Regions from separate parts of the Mesorhizobium sp. CO1-1-7 genome, predicted to be linked through region 2. Evidence: predicted binding sites of a transcription regulator. Region 2 holds the regulator's gene; the other holds the start of a gene.

Region 1 (9,941 bases), on a different contig from region 2:
TGGCGTAAGAGCGGCGATGGAAAACAACCGGTTTGAAACACCTGTGACCGTCAAATCCGTCACGGCGGGAAGCACTCAGCTCTTGCGTTCGGCAAGGGAGGCTTCCGATTACCTCCTCAACAACTGGCCCGGCAAGCGCAGCCCCAAGCATCGTGCGGCGCTGCAGGCCTGTCACGACGCGCTCGCCGGCGACAAGCCGGCGATGAATGCCAGGCGCGCTTTCATCGCCGCGGCGCGGGAAGTGGATGTCTTCATCAGCGACAAGGCGCCAGCCTGATATTAGCTCGCGGTTTGGGCTGACAATTGGATTTGAGGCTCGGCCCGCATTAGCGGGCCGGATGCCGTTAATCCTTCGTTTCGGTCTCAGTCTCGGTTTCAGGCTTCGTACGTTCGCGCGCGGCAACCTTGGCCGCCAGCTTTTCAGCCTTCTTGGCCGCTTTCTGGCGGTCGCGCTCCTTGCGTTCCTGATCGTAGTTTGGTGCTCGCGCCATGTCGGCTCCTTTTGTGACTGCCTTGCGGCCCTGAGCCTGCCTAGGAGCATTAGCCGTCAAACACAACAGCCGAAGCGACAATGCGTGGCTGCGGCATCGAAGAGATGGGGCGCTTGCCAGATCGGCGCCACAATGATGTAGGACATGCGGGCGCCAATGAATTGAGAACCGCCCGTTTGTTTTGATCAGTGACCGATGGCCACAATTTCGCGGACCGCAGCAAAAATTTTCTATTATGCGAGAAACGTCGCGCGCGATGTCGCTCCGCAAGCGTTGTTTCGTGCCCGGCTGGCTGGCCGTCTCGAAAGGGCCAGGCTTTCCGGTGAGGCGGCGCGCCGCAGGCTGAATTACTACAACAAGTTGCAGGATGGTTTCGCGCCAAGCGCCGATGCCATGCGCATCGGCAAACTGCCCTTCACGCCGACCATGTACTATTACGACCTGAAGGAGTTCGCCCGCTACTTCGATCCCGGCCTGCTCATCGACCTGGAATTCGGCGACGTCAGGAATGTCCCCAAGGTGCCTTCGATCGTCAAGGACCGGCCAATCTGTGCTGACGACAAGAACGCGATCATCATGAAACTCGACAAGTTTCGTCATTTCCAGATGCCGGCTGACGCGATGTCGTTCGCCGACAAGCTGCCGTCCGTTGTCTGGCGCGGTGATCTCAACAATCCGATCAGGACAAGATTTCTGAACGCTGTGCGCGACCTGCCGTTCTGCGATGCCGGTTCGCACAAGCCGAACGCACCGCCCGAATACGCCAGGCCTTTTCTCAGCATCAGCCAGCACCAGCGCTATCGCTACATCGTCTCGCTCGAGGGCAACGACGTGGCGACCAATCTCAAATGGATCATGAATTCGAAGTCGCTCTGCATGATGCCGCCGCCGACCTATGAGACATGGTTTGCGGAGCGGCAGCTCGAAGCCAACGTCCACTATGTGCCGCTCGCGGCGGATTTCTCGAACCTTGAGGACCACGTCGCCTATTTCGAGCGGAATCCGGCGGAGGCGGAGCGCATCATCGCGGCTGCGAACGCCTATTGCCGGACATTCGACGACGAACAGACCGAGCAGACGATCTCCCTGCTGGTGCTCTACAAATACTTCGTGCTGTCGGGCCAGATCAAACCGGATGCCGAGGTGTGGCGCTACATAACGGGCTAGTTGCGGCGCTCGGTCGAGGCCGCCAGCCGCATTCGGGCGCTATCGGAATGCGTGGCTGGATGGTAGGGCAATCATGCTGCGGGAACCATCCCGACCTTCACTTGTTCAACCGCGTTTATCTTTGATCAAAAGAGTCCATGGCCACCCTCCAACGAACGACGGCAAAGGTCTTCTACTATGCGCGGAACGTCATGCGCGATATCGCGCCCCAGGCGATCTTCCGGCGGCGATTGGCCAGCCGCCTGCAGCAGGCCAGGCTCTCGGACGAGGCCGTGCGCCGGCGACTGAATCACTACAACAAGCTGCAGGACGCTTTTACACCAGGCCCGGATGCTGTGCGCATCGACAAGATACCGTTTGAACCGAGCATGTACTATTACGACCTGAAGGAATTTGCCCGCTATTTCGATCGATCATTGCTCATCGACCTGAAGTTCGGCGATGTCATCGGCGTGCCCAAGCTGCCGACCCTCGTCAAGGACCGGCCAATCCGCGCCGACAACGGCAATGCCGTCGTCATGAAGTTCAACAAATTCCGCCACTTCCACATGCCCGTCGATACCGTCGCCTTCGCCGACAAGCGCCCTGCCGTGGTCTGGCGCGGCGACCTCAACAACCCGATCAGGACACGGTTCCTGGATGTCGCGCGCGACTTGCCGTTCTGCGATGCCGGTTCGCACAAGCGCAGCGCACCGGCTAAGTACAGCAAGCCTTTCCTCAGCATCAGCCAGCACCTGCGCTATCGCTACATCGTCTCGCTGGAGGGCAATGACGTGGCGACCAACCTCAAATGGATCATGAATTCCAACTCGCTCTGTCTGATGCCGCCGCCGACCTACGAAACATGGTTCGGCGAGAGCCAGCTCGAGGCCGGTGTCCACTATGCGCCGCTCGACCCGGATTTTGCCGATCTCGGCGAAAAAGTGCGCTATTTCGAAGCGCACCCGGCCGCGGCGGAGCGCATCATCGCCGCAGCCAATGCCTATTGCCGCAAATTCTCCAATGAACGGGACGAGCATGCGATCTCCTTGCTCGTCCTCTACAAATATTTCGTGCTCGGCGGCCAGATCGAACCCGATCCCGAACTCTGGCGGTTTATCGGCGGCTAGCTCTGCTCTCGGCCTGACGCCGATCAGATATCGCTGCGGTCGAGAACCAGATCGGCGGGGCCGAAGCGATCCTTCGCTGTCAGTTGCTGGTGCCAGTAGGGGTAGAGCAGGGGCGGCCGGCTGACCGCGTCGAGGCGCTGGCGTTCTTCGGTGCCGAGCTTCAGGGCCGCCGCCGCAAGATTGTCCTTGAGCTGGACGTCATTGCGGGCGCCGATCACCAGCGAGGAGACGGCAGGGCGGCCGAGCAGCCAGGCAAGCGCCACCTGCGCCGCCGAGACGCCATGATCCTTGCCGATCTCGACCAGCACATCGACAATCCGCCACAGCCGGTCCTCGTCGCGGATCGGCGGCTCGAACCAGCCGGCAAGCTGGCGAGCGGTCGGGCTGTCGCGGCGGTATTTGCCCGACAGCAGGCCGCCGGCGAGCGGACTCCAAACCAGAACGCCCAGCCCCTGGTCGACCGAGATCGGCAAGAGCTCGTACTCGGCCTCGCGCGCTTCCAGCGTATAGTGGATCTGCTGGGTGACGAAGCGTTGCTGGTGACGGCTGTCGCTGATGGAAAGCGCCTTCATCACCTGCCAGCCGGAATAGTTGGAGCAGCCGATGTAGCGCACCTTGCCCTGGCTGACCAAACTGTCGAGGGCGGCAACGGTCTCCTCGAGCGGAGTGAGGCCGTCCCATTGGTGGACGAAATAGATGTCGATGACATCGGTCTTCAAGCGCTTCAGGCTGCTCTCGCATTCACGGATCAGATGATGGCGCGACAGGCCCTCGTCGTTCGGGCCCTTGCCGATCCGCATCCGCGCCTTGGACGCGATCAGCACATCGTTCTTGCGCTTGCCGCCGAGAGCTTCGCCTATGATCTCTTCGGAGAGGCCGTTGGAATAGACATTGGCGGTGTCGATGAGGTTGATGCCGGCATCGATGCACATATCGATCATCCGCTTGGCTTCGGCGAGATCGCTGTTGCCGACCGCGGCGAAGGGCCCGGCGCCGCCGAATGTCATGGTGCCAAGCGTCAGTGTCGAAACCTTCAGGCCGGAACGGCCAAGGGTGCGGTATTCCATGTCAGATCCTCACGATTTTGTTGAAGAGGCGTGCCGGCAAGGCAGGCCTGGAAGGCGACCGCGCATTTGTAGGACAATTCGGCCGGCTTGTCGCCATGCGACGACGGTCGATCGATCAGACATCGCGGAATTTGCAACGTCGGCAATTGCGCCTGTGCTGCAATAAAACCGTCACCGCCGGCCTATATTGAAGTCGGCTCAGGTGTTTCCATTCCCGGCCGCCGGCCAGCAATTTGGAGCGCCCAGTGGTAACCGACAGGGCTTGCAAGCGGAGCAGTTGATATGACCGAGCTGAAACAGAATTCCCCTGCCAAGGACTGGCTTGAAGCCGAGCTCGCCGACACGCTCGACGAGGACTATGAGCTCGAAATGTCGGAGCCGGCCCTCTCGATGGAGATCGCCAAGATCTACAAGAACTCGCATCCGCCTTCGATCGATCGCATGCAGTATTTTCGCGACCTGATCAGCCTCCAGTCCGAATTGATCAAGCTGCAATCCTGGGTCGCCTACCACAAGAAGAAACTGGTGGTGATATTCGAGGGCCGCGACTCCGCTGGCAAGGGCGGCGTCATCAAGCGCATCACACAGCGGCTCAATCCGCGTATCTGCCGCGTCGTGGCGCTTCCGGCTCCGACCGAACGCGAGAAGTCGCAATGGTATTTCCAGCGCTATGTCCCGCATTTGCCGGCAGGCGGCGAGATCGTTTTGCTCGACCGCTCCTGGTACAACCGCTCCGGCGTCGAACGGGTAATGGGTTTTGCCAGCCCCGAGCAGGTCGAGGAGTTCTTCCATGACGTGCCGGAGTTCGAGCGCATGCTGGTGCGCTCGGGCATCACCGTGGTCAAATATTGGTTCTCGATCACCGACGAGGAACAGCAAATGCGCTTCCTGATGCGGATCCACGACCCGATGAAACAGTGGAAGCTGTCGCCGATGGACCTGCAGTCGCGGGTGCGCTGGGAACACTACACCAAGGCCAAGGAGGAGACCTTCGCCCGCACCAACATTCCCGAGGCGCCCTGGTTCATCGTCGAGGGTAACGACAAGAAGCGCGCGCGGCTGAACTGCATCGACCATCTGCTCAAGCAGCTGCCGTATGAAGAGGTGCCGCACGAGGAGATCACGCTGCCGGAGCGCGTCTTCAACCCGGAATACGAGCGCCAGGTGCTGCCGCGCGAGCTTTACGTGCCGGAGAAGTATTGAGCGAGAGTTTTGTCTTTCTCCCCGTATAGTGACGGGGAGAAATGGGCTTTCGTCGAGGGTTTCTCCACCTTACGCCCGTTTGATGACGACGTGCGTGGCCAGTGCCGTCGCAACCTGTTCGCCGCACTGGTAGCCCAGATTCAGCATGTTGAGGCCCGCAAAAAGGTTCTCGCCTCTGCCAAGCAGCACCGGCGAGATCGCCACGTGCATGTCGTCGATCAGCTTTTCCTGCAGATACTGCCGGATGGTGGAGATGCCGCCGCCGACCCGCACATCCTTGCCTGACGCGGCGGCTTTGGCCTGTTCGAGAGCCGAATGGATGCCGTCGGTTACGAAATAAAAAGTCGTGCCGCCTTCCATCACGATGGGATCGCGCTTGTAATGCGTCAGCACGAAGGTCGGGACGTGATAGGGCGGATTGTCGCCCCACCAGCCCTTCCAGCTGTCGTCAGGCCACTCGCCCCGGATCGGCCCGAACATGTTGCGGCCGAGGATCCAGGCGCCGACATTCTCGAAGCTGCGCGCCGCAAAGTCTTCGTCAACGCCTGTCTCGCCGCCTTCCTGGCCAAACATCTTGCGGAAGGTGCGAGTGCTGAAAGCCCATTTGTGCAGGGCCGGTCCGCCGACACCGAGCGGATTTTCAAGGCTCTGATCGGGGCCGGCGCCATAGCCGTCAAGCGACAGGCTGAAAGCGTTGACGCGAAGTTTGGACATGAGAACCTCCTCCTTGAGAACCAGTTGTCTTTTGCAAGTGGTTTCTTCTAGCAAACTGATTTTGAATTGCAAGTGGTTTTTCGAGCCGGAAAAGGTATTTCCGATTGCCGCCAAGCTACGGCCGCCGCCTCATTGGCCGGTCGGTTGGCGCGCGACGATCTCAAGGGCCTCGCTGTGGCTGATCGTCAGTCTGCGGGCGGCAAGCGCCTCCCGCATGGCTTTCGCCATCGTCTTGGCATCGCGATAGGCAAGCATGTCCGTTTCCTCGGGTCACGGCGAAGCCTTTGTCAGTGCCCGCAATGCCGACACCTTCGCCCGACGGAGAAACGGGTCAGGAAGCATCCTCAGGAGGCGTTCGCCATACCTCTTGGCCGAGGTGCGGGCTGCCGGCCGCTCCCATCATAGCTGCAGCCGCCAGTTTTTGTCAGCGGGTTTTCGATAGAACCGCCGACCAGTCGAAAGAGTGGTGACATCTACTGAAGTGCCTTGCCCGGGAAGTCGGGCTACCCCTTCAGCATCACAGCCACTTCGGGTGCGAAATAGGTCAGGATGCCGTCGCAGCCGGCGCGCTTGAAGGCGAGCAACGATTCCAGCATCGCCTTCTCTCCATCGATCCAGCCATTGGAATCAGCCGCCTTGATCATCGAATATTCGCCCGAGACCTGGTAGGCGAAGGTCGGCATCTGGAATTCGTCCTTCAGCCGGCGGATGATGTCGAGATAGGGCAGGCCGGGCTTGACCATCAGCATGTCTGCGCCCTCGGCGAGGTCCTGTTCGGCCTCGCGCACCGCCTCGTCCGAATTGGCGTGGTCGATATAATAGGTCTTCTTGTCGCCCTTGAGCAGACCGGCGGTGCCGACCGCCTCGCGATAGGGGCCGTAAAAGGCCGACGCGAACTTTGTGGCGTAGGACATGATCGCCACGTCCTGGAAACCGTTGGCGTCGAGCGCGTCGCGGATGGCGCCGATACGGCCGTCCATCATGTCGGACGGCGCGATGATGTCGGCGCCGGCCGCCGCCTGGATGACGGCCGCCGCCGCGACCTGTTCGACGGTCTCGTCATTGACGATGATGCCATCGCGCAGGATGCCGTCATGGCCATGGCTCGTGAACGGGTCGAGTGCGGCGTCTGTGATGATGCCGATCTCGGGTACCGCGTCCTTGATGGCGCGTGTGGCGCGGTTGATGATGTTTTCAGGGTCGAGGATGTGGGAACCCGTCTGGTCGCGCAGGCCGAGATCGACGTTGGGGAAGGTGGCAAGGGCCGGGATGCCGAGCTTGGCCGCCCGTTCGGCCTCCTTGACGGCAAGGTCGACCGAAAGCCGGAAGACGCCGGGCATGGCGGCAATCGGCTCTCGGACATTCCTGCCCTCGACGACGAAGATCGGCCAGATCAGGTCGTCGACCGAAAGCCTGTTCTCCTGCACGAGCCGGCGCGACCAGTCGGCCTTGCGCATGCGGCGCAGGCGGCGGCTGCCGGTGACGTCATCGACGCTGCGCGTGCCGGCAGCTTTTGCTGGGGTGAATTTGTTCATGGCCAAAACTCCGGATCCGCGGCTTTTACCACGAGCCCTTGTGCTGACCAATGCGACACGTTTGTGCCAGCGCCGAAAGCTGCCACAGCGCTGTCCCGCCACGCCTATTGGTTCAGGGCTGCCCGTTGCCCGAAAGGATCTGTGCCGCGCCTCCGATTGCCACACGGAACGCGTCGTCGAAGCTGACACCGCGCACCTGCCAACGATAGGTCTTGCCGTGATCGGCCAGTCGCCAATCGGCGACCCAGCCCAGTTCCTTGTCGCTCCACACGATGGTGCCGGCGAGCGCTCGGTCGCCTCCGGCTTGCTTGGCCACTCGATCCAGCCTTGCCATGTCCGTCGCGCGCAGCGCTTCTTCGCCCAAGCCGGCAAGTTGCGCGGCCTTGGGAAACGCGACATGCATCAGCATCGGCCCGCTGGCATTGACGAAGGATTCGCGCATCGTCTCGCCACGCCCTTCCTCGGCGCTCAGCATGAAATGCCGCGCGCCTTGTTCGGTCGTGAGGAAGACGGTGAGTGTCGGCCGCTCGCCAAGCCAGGGCCTGCTGCCGAGCGACGCCAGCAGCCTGTCGATCACATCAGGCTTGTAGAAGCAGGTGAGATCATGCGGCCGGTCATGCGTCCCTTGCTCGTCATGGATCGGAATGCCCTCCATCCGGTCATGGTAGCGGAACGAGTCGACAAAGCTGCCGGCCTTGTCGCGCAGCGCGTCCATTTCGCGTCTGGCAAGCAGCCGCTGATCGCCCGAAACACGGACGAGCACCTTGTCGAGGCAGGTCCTGAAGCCGAGCTGACGATTTTCTTCACCCTGGCCGGTGACAATGGTCTGCGAGTGGTAAAGGTCGCCAAGGTCGGCTGCCCCCGCGGGGACATTGGTTGCCCACAAAAACGACAGGCAACTCAGAACAAAGGCAAAGCGCAAAAAATGCGGCATGGCTAACTATCCTGCTCTCGGCCTGTCGTAGCGGCCACCAATGTCTAGCATCGGCGACCGCTAGCCGCCAAGATCGAGGCGGCCGGGCTGCAGCCATTGACGCACCCATGTGCCGCCTTTAGCACTTCAGTCCCGCAGGCGCGGGAACAAGGATTCTCTGGCGATGGATTTTGGTGGAGGCGACGAAATTCGCTTCGAAAGGTTGGGCAGGGCCGGGGTCGTCACGCTGACGCGGCCGCAGGCGCTCAACGCCGTCACGCATCGCATGATCAAGGCACTGGGCAAGGCCCTGCGGTCTTGGGAGCGCGACGAGGGTGTGGATGTCGTCGTGGTCAAAGCCGAGGGCAGGGCGTTTTCGGCCGGGGGCGACATCCTGCACATCTACGAAGCCGGCCGGGCTGGAAACCCACCGGTCGAATTTTTCGCCGACGAGTATCGCCTCAACGCCTACATCGCGCGTTTCAAGAAGCCCTATGTGGCGCTCATCGACGGTATCGTGATGGGCGGCGGGGTCGGCATTTCCTTCCACGGTTCGCACCGGGTGATGACCGAGAATGCCCAGTTCGCCATGCCGGAGGTCGGCATCGGTTTTTTCCCGGACGTCGGCGCCAGTCATCTGCTGCCCGACCTTGGCGGTTCCTTCGGCATGTACCTGGCGCTGACCGGGAACCGCATTCGTTATGGCGATGCGCTGTGGTCGGGGCTGGCCACCCACACCATCAAGGCTGAAGACCAGGCAAGCTTCCTCGATCGGCTGGCGCTGACGGGCGATCCGGAATCGGTGCTGCGCGGTTTCTTTGTTCCGGCCAAGCGGGAGACCGACAGGCCGATCCTGGAGGCGATCTCCCGCCATTTCGCCCAACCGTCGCTGCCGGATCTGATCGAAAGCCTGGACCGCGCGGGCAATGACGAATTCGCCACCGGGACGCTGGCAACGATCCGCACGCGCTCGCCGACCAGCCTTCGCGTCGCCTGGCGACAGATCAGCGCCGGGCAGACATTGTCGATGGACGACTGCATGAGGATGGAGTTCCGCATCCTGAACCGGATGCTGGCCGGCCACGATTTCTACGAAGGCATCCGCGCCGCCATCATCGACAAGGGCTCGAAGCCGCAATGGCGGCCGGCAGCGATCGATGCGGTTAGCGAGGCGGATGTCGAGGCCTATTTTGCCCCGCTCGGCGATCGGGAGCTCGAGTTGTGAGCGAAGTGACATCGAGACGCGTCATCCTGCAGCCCTCGACGGTCGAGGTGATCTTCGCCTGGTTCCAGCGCGTCATCGCGGGCTACTGCCTGCTGTTCGGCATCCTCTACTGGATCAAGCTGATCGGCTTCTATCCGGGCTCGCTGTGGCGGTTCGACCTTATGCCGGTGCATTGGCAGGTCGCGGCGGTGATGCTCGCCGTGTTCTTTCCCTTCGCCGCGGCGGGGTTGTGGATGCTGGCGTCCTGGGGTCCGGTGATCTGGTTCATCTGCGCGGTCACGGAGACGGTCATGTATGCCGGCTTTCCCGAGCTTTTCGGCCATCGTCTGCTGATTATCGTCTCGCATGCCTGCGTGGCGCTGCTCTATATCGTCTTTCGCGTCGTCATCTACCTGCAGAAACGACCGGCACGGCACTAATGCATGTCGCCCCGAAGTGTCCTCGGTTGCGGGACAACGACATGCATAAAATCAGAAGCCTGCGGCAGGTCGGGCGAATCCTATTCGCCGCGACATGC
Region 2 (9,941 bases):
CTCGGTCGCCTTCAGGAAACGCGCGACCGCGCCGAGTTCCGACGCACGCGCCGTATCGGCCTGCGAGGTTGAGGTCGTGTCGGTCATGATGTCCTCCCAGCGGCTTGCCGTCTGACGCGGAGCCGGACCAGAGCCCAGAAGTTAGCCGCCAGCGGCGGAAACACAAATCTTGTCGGGAAAACGCCGCGGCTTGGAAGCAATTCCAGGAAAAGTGCGTAAGGGTTTTTGTCCGGAATTGCGAAGACAAGAAAATTGGAACGGCCAGTGTTCAGAACACTGACCGTTCCACGCCGCGGCGTTTCCGACTTTTCAGGCGATCAAGCTCAGTTGCAGGCCGCGACGCTGCCCGCGGCAACGCCCGTGCAGACTTCGTCCTTCTTGATCCAGCCGGCGTCGATGACGAGGTTGAGATTGTCCTTGGTGATGGCCACCGGGGTCAGGAACAGCGACTTGACGGTGTTGCCGCCAGGCGTCGTGAAGTCCTTCACGCCGGCGATGTCGGTCATCTTCTTGCCGTCGGCGAGTTGCGAGGCGATCTCGGCGGCGTTCTTGCCGAGTTCGCGCGCGTCCTTCCACACCGACACGGTCTGGGTGCCGAGCGCGATGCGGTTGAGCGCGGCGTGGTCGCCGTCCTGGCCGGAGACCGGCACGGTGCCGGCGAGCCCCTGCGCCGTCAGCGCCGCGACGACGCCGCCGGCGGTGCCGTCATTGGCGGCGACCACGGCGTCCACCTTGTTGTCGTTGGCGGTGAGGAACTGTTCCATGTTCTTCTGGGCGTTGGCGGGCAGCCAGCCGTCCGTATAGGCTTCGCCGACATTCTTGATCTTGCCGCTGTCTATGGCCGTCTTCAGCAATTCCATCGAGCCCGAGAACAGGAAGTCGGCATTCGGATCGGCGCCGGAGCCCTTGATGAAGACGTAATTGCCCTCAGGCTTCACCTTGAACACTTCGCGGGCCTGCATGCGGCCAACTTCCTTGTTGTCGAAGGTCAGGTAGAAGACGTCCTTGTTCTCGATCAGGCGGTCATAGCCGACGACCGGAATGCCCTCGTCGAGCGCCTTCTGTACCGCCGGGCCGATGGCCGACGCGTCCTGCGCCAGGATGATCAGCGAATTGGCACCCTGCGAAATCAGGCTCTCGACATCGGTCAGCTGCTTGCCGGGATTGGACTGCGCATCGGCGGAAATGTACTTGTCGCCCGCGGCCTCGATCGCCTTCTTCATGGCCGCCTCGTCGGTCTTCCAGCGCTCCTCCTGGAAGTTGGACCACGACACGCCGATGACCTTGTCCTTTGCCTGCGCGACCGACGCCAGCGTCAGCGACATGGCGACACCCGCCAGAATGGCGACTGTGAATCTCTTCATGATATCCTCCCTGCGCCCGCGTGTGGCGCGACCAAACTGGCCCTAAGGCCGGCACAAAGGCCCTAATTTTTTCGAGCCTCGAAAAAACACTGGTCCATCGCCGGAACACTGTCAACATCGATTCTGACGGATTTTGAGGTGCCGGAAGCCTTTTTTCGAGCCCCGCAATAAATAAATGACAGCCCCAGCCGCTTCTGCCAGTATTCGACCCGTGCCGGAGGTGTTCGAGGGGGCGTCAAGAACCGCGGCGACGGGGAGGGAAATCATGTCGGTCGGAATCCGCCACGACGATCTGCGCCGGCGCAACCGCGCAATGGTGATTGGAGCCGTGCGCCGGGGTGGCCAGCCCTCGCGCACTGAGATCGCCGCCACCACCGCCCTGAGCCACTCGACCATATCGGCGATATCAGCCGACCTGATCGGCGAAGGTATCCTGAGCGAAGGCAAGCCGAACGAGGCCGGCTCACTGAAACGCGGCCGGCCGCAGGTGGGCCTTTGTCTCAACCCCGAGGCCGCGGCGGTCATGACCGTGGTGCTGTCGCTGAATTTCCTCTCCGTCGCCGTCATCGACTACGCCGGCCAGGTGATATCGGAGGAGCAGCGCCGGCTGGACACGCTGACCATGTCGCGCGAGGCGCTGATCGGCGAATGCGTGGCCATCGTCCGGCGCCGCCTCGAGGATCCCGACCTCGATGTCGCCAGCATTGCCCGCATCGCGCTGGCGATCCAGGGCATCACCGACACCGAGGCGCGCGCCATGCTGTGGTCGCCGATCACGCCGCAGACGGACATTGCCTTCGCCGATATACTCGAAGCCGAATTCGGCATCCCCGCCACCATGGAGAACGACTGCAACATGATGGCTGTGGCGCTGCGCTGGCGCGACCCCGAGCGCTACCGCGACGACTTCATCGCCATCCTGCTCTCGCACGGCATCGGCATGGGCCTAGTGCTGAAGGGCGAGCTGTTCACCGGCACCCATTCCTCAGGCGGCGAGTTCGGCCACATGATCCATCGCCCCGGCGGCGCGCTCTGCCGCTGCGGGCGGCGCGGCTGCGTCGAGGCCTATGCCGGCAACTATGCCATCTGGCGTAATGCAGGACAGATGGGTGAGGACGCCAAACCGGTCGACGTCAGCGACGCCGACATGCGCGCATTGGCGGCCACGGCGCGCGAAAGAGACGGACCGGAGCGCGAGGCCTATCGCAAGGCCGGCGAGGCGCTGGGCTATGGCCTTGGCAGCTTGTTCGCGCTGATCGATCCGGCGCCGGTTGCGATGGTCGGCGTCAGCGCCGCCGCCTTCGATCTGATCGAGCCGGCCTTGCGTGAGGCCATCGCCCAGACCGCCGGCGGCCAGCATTCGACGTCGATTTCCTTCGATACAGAGCCGAACGAATTGCCGCTGATCCGCGAGGGCTGCGCCATGCGCGCGCTCACCTTCGTCGACCAGGAGATCTTCGCGCCGGGCGTGCAGGTGAGATCCGGCAAGAACGTGGCCTGATCTCAATCCTCGCGGATTGCGTAGCCCGCGCCACGGATGGTGCGTATCACATCGGGCATGCGGCCATTGTTGACCGCCTTGCGCAGGCGGCCGACATGCACATCCACGGTGCGCTCGTCGATGTAGATCGTCTCGCCCCAGACATTGTCGAGCAACTGGCTGCGCGAGAACACGCGGCCGGGATGGCGCATCATGAATTCGAGCAGCCGGAACTCGGTCGGTCCGAGCCGGATCTCGCTCTTCTTGCGATAGACCCGGTGCGATTCGCGGTCGAGCACGATGTCACCGACCTTGAGCACGCTGGACAGCACTTCCGGCTTGGCGCGGCGCAGCAGCGCCTTGACCCGGGCCATGAATTCCGGCGTCGAGAACGGCTTGACCAGATAGTCGTCGGCGCCGGTCGAGAGGCCGCGCACGCGGTCGCTCTCCTCGCCGCGCGCCGTCAGCATGATGATCGGCAATCGCTCCGTCTCGGGCCGCATGCGCAGGCGCCGACAGAGTTCGATGCCGGAAACCGCCGGCACCATCCAGTCGAGCACCAGGAGGTCGGGCACGTTTTCCTGGAGGCGTATCTCGGCTTCGTCGCCGCGTGTCACCACCTCGACCTGGTAACCCTCGGACTCCAGGTTGTAGCGGAGGAGCACGCCCAGCGGCTCCTCGTCCTCCACCACCATGATGCGTGGCGCGATCATCGATCGATCATCCCTGCCGTCAAGCCGCCGGCACCGACATCGCCGTCTCGTCCTGCTTCGGACGGTTGGCGGGCAGTTGCGTGCCGGTCAGCACATAATACGCATTCTCGGCGATGTTGGTCACATGGTCGCCGATGCGTTCGAGATTCTTGGCGGAGAACAAAAGATGCGTGCAAGCCGTGATGTTGCGGGGATCCTCCATCATGTAGGTCAGGAGTTCGCGGAAGACCGAAGTGTATTTGACGTCGATGCGTTCGTCGTCATTCCTGAGCTTGGCGAGGGCGGCGGCATCGCCGGCCGCATATTCCTCGACGACGCCCTGCACCTGGATCAGCACCAGCTGCGCCATGGAGTCGATGGAATGCGACAGGTCGCGCGGCGTGGCGGTGAGGCCGACCGAGCCGACGCGCTTGGCGATGTTCTTGGCAAGGTCGCCGATGCGTTCGAGATCGCCCGCCATGCGGATCGAGCCGACGACATGACGCAGATCGTCGGCCATCGGCTGGCGCTTGGCGATCAGGGTGATGGCGCGATCATCGAGTTCGCGCTGGCGCGCGTCCATGATGGCGTCGTCGGAGACCACGCGCTGTGCCAGCGCGTTGTCGGAATTCAGCAGCGCCTTGGTGGCGCCGCCGACCATCGTGCCGGCGAGATCGCCCATGTCGCTGATCAGCCTGCTGATCTGTCCGAGATCCTCGTCGAAGGCTGCGACTGTGTGTTCGGCCATGATCCTGGTCCTCGTATGCGTGAGATCAGCCGAAGCGGCCGGTGATGTAGTCCTGCGTGCGCTTCTCGCGAGGCGACGTGAAGATTTTCTCGGTTTTGTCGAATTCGACCAGCTCGCCCAGATACATGAAAGCCGTCTGCTTCGACACGCGCGCGGCCTGCTGCATGTTGTGGGTGACGATGACGATCGTGTAGTCGGCCTGCAACTCGTCGATCAATTCCTCGATCTTGGCGGTCGACAATGGGTCGAGCGCCGAGGCCGGTTCGTCGAGCAGGATGACCTCCGGCTTGACCGCCACGGTGCGGGCGATGCAAAGCCGCTGCTGCTGGCCGCCCGACAGGCTGAGGCCGCTGGCATTGAGCTTGTCCTTGACCTCGTTCCACAGCGCGGCGCGTTTCAACGCCTGCTCGACACGGCCGTCCATCTCGGCCTTGCCGATCTTCTCATAGAGCCGGACGCCGAACGCGATATTCTCATAGATCGACATCGGGAACGGCGTCGGCTTCTGGAACACCATGCCGATCTTGGTGCGCAACAGGTTGAGGTCCTGCGAGCGGTCGAGAACGTTCTGGCCGTCGAGCAGCACCTGACCCTCGGCGGTCTGCTTGGGGTAGAGCTCGTAGATGCGGTTGAAGACGCGCAGCAGCGTCGACTTTCCGCAACCCGACGGTCCGATGAAGGCCGTCACGCTGCGCTCGGGCAGCGACAAGGTGATGTCTTTCAGCGCCTTCGACTGGCCGTAGTAGAAATTGAGGTTCTTGACCTCGATCTTCGCCTTGGCGGCTGCCTCTGTCGCAATCGTCATGTCTGGAGACAACATCTGGCTCATTTGTCCTCTCTGCGTCCGGTCAGGCTGCGCGCAAAGATGCTGAGCGCGAGAACCGTCAATGTGATTATGAGTGCGCCGGTCCACGCCAGTTGCTGCCACTCCTCGTAAGGGCTGAGAGCGAACTGGAAGATGGTCACCGGCAGGCTGGCCATCGGCGCATTGAGATTGCTCGACCAGAACTGGTTGTTGAGCGCTGTGAAGAGTAGCGGCGCCGTCTCGCCGGAAATGCGGGCAATGGCCAGCAATATGCCGGTGACGATGCCGGACATCGCCGCGCGGTAGGCCACCGAACGAATCACCACCCAGCGCGGCGCGCCAATCGCCGTGCCGGCCTCGCGCAAAGCGTTCGGCACAAGGTTGAGCATGTCCTCGGTGGTACGCACCACGACGGGAATGACCAGGATGGCCAGTGCCACGGCACCGGCGATGGCCGAGAAATGCCCCATCGGCCGCACCATCAATTCGTAGACGAACAGGCCGATGATGATTGAGGGCGCCGACAGCAGGATGTCGTTGATAAAGCGCACCACGGTGGTGAGCTTCGAAAAGCGGCCATATTCGGCCATGTAGGTGCCGGCCAGCACGCCGATCGGCGTGCCGACGACGATGCCGATAATGGTCATCACGATGCTGCCGTAGATGGCGTTGAGCAGGCCACCGGCATCACCGGGCGGCGGGGTCATTTCCGTGAACACTGAGAGCGAAACGCCCGACAGGCCCTTATAGAGCAGCGCGCCGAGGATCAGTGCCAGCCAGGCAAGGCCGATGCCGGCGGCGATGACGCAGAGCGTCATCATCACACCGTTCTTGCGCTTGCGGCTCTGGTGAAGCGATGCGGCTGTCGACATCGGTCAGACTCCGGTACGGGCATCGATGCGCATCAGCATGTAGCGGGCGATGGCAAGGATGAGGAAGGTGATGACGAACAGGATCAGACCGAGCGCCACCAACGAGGAGGTGTAGAGATCGCCGACGGCTTCGGTGAATTCGTTGGCGATGGTTGCCGAGATCGTCGTTGCCGGCGCGAACAGCGAGGCGCTGATCCGGTGGGCGTTGCCGATGACGAAGGTGACCGCCATGGTTTCACCGAGTGCACGGCCGAGCGCAAGCATGACGCCGCCCATGATGCCGATGCGGGTGTAGGGGATGACGACGCGGCGTGTCACTTCCCAGGTCGTGCAGCCAATGCCGTAGGCGGACTCCTTCAGCACCGGCGGCACCGTGTCGAACACATCCTTGGTGATCGAGGTGATGAAGGGCAGCACCATGATGGCGAGAATCAGCGACGAGGTCAGCAGGCCGATGCCGTAGGGCGGACCGGCAAACAGGCTGCTAAGGCCGGGAATGCCATGGAACACGCTGATGATGAATGGTTGCACTGTCGTCTGCAGGAACGGTGCCAGCACGAAAAGGCCCCAGATGCCGTAGATGATCGAGGGGATCCCGGCCAGCAGTTCCACGGCCATGCCGATCGGGCGCCGAAGCGGGCGCGGGCAAAGCTCGGTGAGAAAAATGGCGATGCCGATGCCGAGCGGCACGGCGATCAGGATGGCGATGGCCGATGTGATGATGGTGCCATAGATGGGCGCCAAGGCGCCGAATTTCTCGGTGACGGGATTCCAGCTCTCGGTGGTCAGAAAGGAGAAGCCGAAGGTCGACAGGGCCTGCCAGGAACCGGCGAACAATGAGATGGCGACGCCGCCGAGCAGCACCAGCACGAGAATGGCGGCGGCGCGGGTCAGCCCATGGAAGATCGAATCGGTCAACGCGAACCGTCTGACGGTGGCGTCACGTGAACCTCGAACGGCTGGCAAGGCTTCCTGGGCTGCGCTCATGTCAAGCTCGGCTCTTTGTGTTGAATGAAAAGGAGCGCCGCGGGGCGGCGCTCCTCCAGAAAGATATTACTCGCCGGCGTAGACAGGCTTGCCGCCGGCCTGGATGTCGGCCTTCCACGAAGCCTTGATCAGGTCGACGACGCTGTCGGGGATCGACACGTAGTCGAGCGCCTTGGCGGTTTCCTTGCCGTCCTTGTAGGCCCAGGCAAAGAACTTGAGCGCTTCGCCGGTGGCCGCGGCATCGTCCGGGGTCTTGTGGATCAGCACCCAGGTCGAGGCAGCGATCGGCCAGGTGGCGTCGCCGGGCTCGTTGGTGATGATGACGTTGAAGTTCTTGGCGCCCTTGAAGTCGGCGTTCGAAGCAGCCGCGCCGAAGGATTCGAGCGACGGCTCGACGACCTTGCCAGCGGCGTTCAGCATCTTGGAGTAGGAGAGATTGTTCTGCTTGGCATAGGCATATTCGACGTAGCCGATGCCGCCGTCGGTCTGCTTGACGGTGTTGGCAACGCCTTCGCTGCCCTTGGCGCCGACGCCGGTCGGCCATTCGACGGCCGTATCCGAGCCGACCTTGTCCTTCCAGTCGGGCGAGAGCTTCACGAGGTAGTCAGTGAAGTTGAAGGTCGTGCCCGAGCCGTCCGAACGATGAACGACGGCGATAGCGGTCGACGGCAGCTTAAGGTCCGGGTTCAGGGCCTTGATCGCGGCATCGTCCCATGTGGTGATCGCGCCGAGATAGATCTGGGCCAGCGTCTTGCCGTCGAGGACGAGTTCGCCCGGCTTGATGCCCGTGAGGTTGACGATCGGCACGATGCCGCCCATCACCATCGGGAACTGCACGAGGCCGTTCTTTTCCAGATCGGCGTCGGACATCGGCTTGTCGGTGGCGCCGAAGGTCACGGTCTTGGCGATGACCTGCTTGATGCCGCCGCCCGAGCCGATCGACTGATAGTTGAGGCCGATGCCGGTATCCTTCTTGTAGGTGTCGGCCCATTTGGCGAACACCGGATAGATGAAGGTCGAGCCGGCGCCGGAAAGGTCAGCTGCCATTGCTGCGGAAAGGGTGAGGGTGGACGCCGCAGCCATTGCAATCGCAACGGCCGCCGAGCGGATGAAATGTCTCATGTGGCCTGCTCCTGTTCGGAAGATGGTCTCTCGGCGCCACTTCTTGCCGGCGCCCGCTGAGGCCAATAGCCTTCGATTATAACAGTCGCATGACAGTTTCATGTCAGCCCGGTAACGCGTTGCCGGTAACGCGAAAGACGCTGATCTCGGGCGCTCGCGGCGCGGTCCGAGTTTGCCGCCGGAATCAGGGGCTTGAGCCGTTCGACGGCTGGAATCACCCCGGACTCGACCAGGCTTTTCCCAAATGAAGAAAATCCGGACGGGAGCGCGTTGCTCGCAGCCAGAGCGTGTCATGGCCGGGCCATCGCCAAAAACAGGTCCGTTGGGGTAGAGTGACACTGTTTCTTGCAGGCGGTCGCTGCTCCCGCCCGTAACTGAGAAGAGCGGAATTCGATTTCGCTATTGTTCCGGCTGGACACGGCCTTTGATATGGCGCGATCGCACCATAGTCATTGCACGCAGCGGTAGCAGCGAATCTCCGCTGATTCCTTGTTGCCTCCCCGGATCCTGCAATTCAGGCGACGCGGGCTCTATCCCGCGTTGCGGTGGACCTGACGGCCGGCGCCGACCCAGCGCTCGACCTTCTCGAGCAGGGCCCTGGGGCTGATCGGCTTGGGCAGATAGTCGTCCATGCCTGCCTCCAGGCAGCGCTCGCGGTCGCCCTTGAGCGCATGCGCGGTGACGCCGACGATCGGCACATGCGTGCCGGTCTCCTGCTCCAGCAGGCGGATCGCGGCCGTCGCTTCGAGACCGCTCATCTCCGGCATCGAGACGTCCATCAGGATCATGCACGGATTGAGCGTGCCGAAGGCGTCGAGCGCCTTGCGGCCATTGCCGACGATCTCGAAACCATAGCCGGTCTCGCCGAGGATTTGCGTGAACACCATCTGGTTCACCTCATTGTCCTCGGCTACCAGGATATCCAGCCTGTGCCCGCCGGCCGTCGCAGGCAGCCTGGGGCGAACCTGTGGCGGCTGCAATTGTGCGCGCTGCTCGGATGGTGCCAGGGGCGGCGGCCGGGACGCCTCGGGCGCCTCGCCCGCGAGCGGTTGAACGGCGTGGCCGCTGGTGGCGTGGCGATGGCGCTGGATGGTCGCGACCAGCGTTTCCAGGAGCACCGAGGAGCGCGCCGGCTTGATCAGCTGGGCGTCGATGCCAAGATCGCGGTAGCTGGTGTTGGCAAGCGACTGGTCGACCGATGTCAGCATGATGATCGGCGTGTCCGCGAGGCCCTCGGTGTTGCGCACGATACGCGCCATTTCGGCGCCGCTCATTTCAGGCATCTGGTAGTCGAGCACGACGCAGTCGACCGCCACGCCATAAGCTGCCGCGGCGATCAGCACCTTGAGACCTTCGGCGCCGCTTTCGGCCGCGCAGGAATCGAACGTCCACGAGGTCATCTGCTCGGTCAGGATGGCGCGGTTGACGGCGTTGTCGTCGACGATCAGCACGCGTGCGCCCGTCACGTCCACCGGCGTGATGCGCTGCCCGCTCTGCTGCCCGGCCCCTGGCAACGTTACGGTGAACCAGAAGGTTGACCCCTTGCCTTCGGCGCTCTCGACGCCAATGTCGCCGCCCATCAGGTCGACCAACCGCGAGGTGATGGCAAGGCCAAGCCCGGTGCCCTCGTGGCGCCTTGTCGAGGACGTATCGACCTGGCTGAATTTCTCGAACACCAGTTTCAGTTTTTCCTCGGGGATGCCTATGCCGGTATCGGTGACCGAGATCGTCAGCCTGGTTCCCGTTGGAACCCGTTCGCCGGTCACGTCGACCAGCACGTGGCCTTCATCGGTGAACTTCACCGCATTGCCGAGCAGGTTGGTGACGATTTGCCGGATGCGGCCGACATCCCCGATGAACAGGCTTTCGAG

What was found. The regulator PhoB, encoded in region 2, activates phosphate uptake and scavenging genes when phosphate is short. The targets are predictions, from matches to a motif close to TGTCATNNANCTGTCAT.
Region 1: ppk2 (polyphosphate kinase 2) is a predicted target of PhoB. The motif match lies at 3,993-4,009, and genes of this name have one in related genera.

What each region holds. Positions count from the first base shown of each region.
Region 1 is NZ_JAIUHA010000002.1:95,923-105,863, reverse strand. Features, by position in the region: gene LB516_RS03955 (DUF982 domain-containing protein) at 44-277, shown strand; gene LB516_RS03950 (hypothetical protein) at 345-491, opposite strand; gene LB516_RS03945 (glycosyl transferase family 90) at 687-1,658, shown strand; gene LB516_RS03940 (glycosyl transferase family 90) at 1,796-2,767, shown strand; gene LB516_RS03935 (aldo/keto reductase) at 2,791-3,834, opposite strand; gene ppk2 (polyphosphate kinase 2) at 4,117-5,037, shown strand; gene LB516_RS03925 (dihydrofolate reductase family protein) at 5,107-5,751, opposite strand; partial or broken gene LB516_RS03920 (glyoxalase superfamily protein) at 5,896-6,006, opposite strand; gene hemB (porphobilinogen synthase) at 6,255-7,286, opposite strand; gene LB516_RS03910 (DUF2066 domain-containing protein) at 7,399-8,220, opposite strand; gene LB516_RS03905 (enoyl-CoA hydratase/isomerase family protein) at 8,384-9,424, shown strand; gene LB516_RS03900 (DUF6163 family protein) at 9,421-9,843, shown strand.
Region 2 is NZ_JAIUHA010000008.1:249,431-259,371, forward strand. Features, by position in the region: gene LB516_RS19445 (sugar ABC transporter permease) at 1-87, opposite strand, end outside; gene xylF (D-xylose ABC transporter substrate-binding protein) at 324-1,364, opposite strand; gene LB516_RS19455 (ROK family protein) at 1,630-2,865, shown strand; gene phoB (phosphate regulon transcriptional regulator PhoB) at 2,868-3,557, opposite strand; gene phoU (phosphate signaling complex protein PhoU) at 3,577-4,284, opposite strand; gene pstB (phosphate ABC transporter ATP-binding protein PstB) at 4,310-5,113, opposite strand; gene pstA (phosphate ABC transporter permease PstA) at 5,110-5,961, opposite strand; gene pstC (phosphate ABC transporter permease subunit PstC) at 5,965-6,948, opposite strand; gene pstS (phosphate ABC transporter substrate-binding protein PstS) at 7,015-8,070, opposite strand; gene LB516_RS19490 (PAS domain-containing protein) at 8,601-9,941, opposite strand, start outside.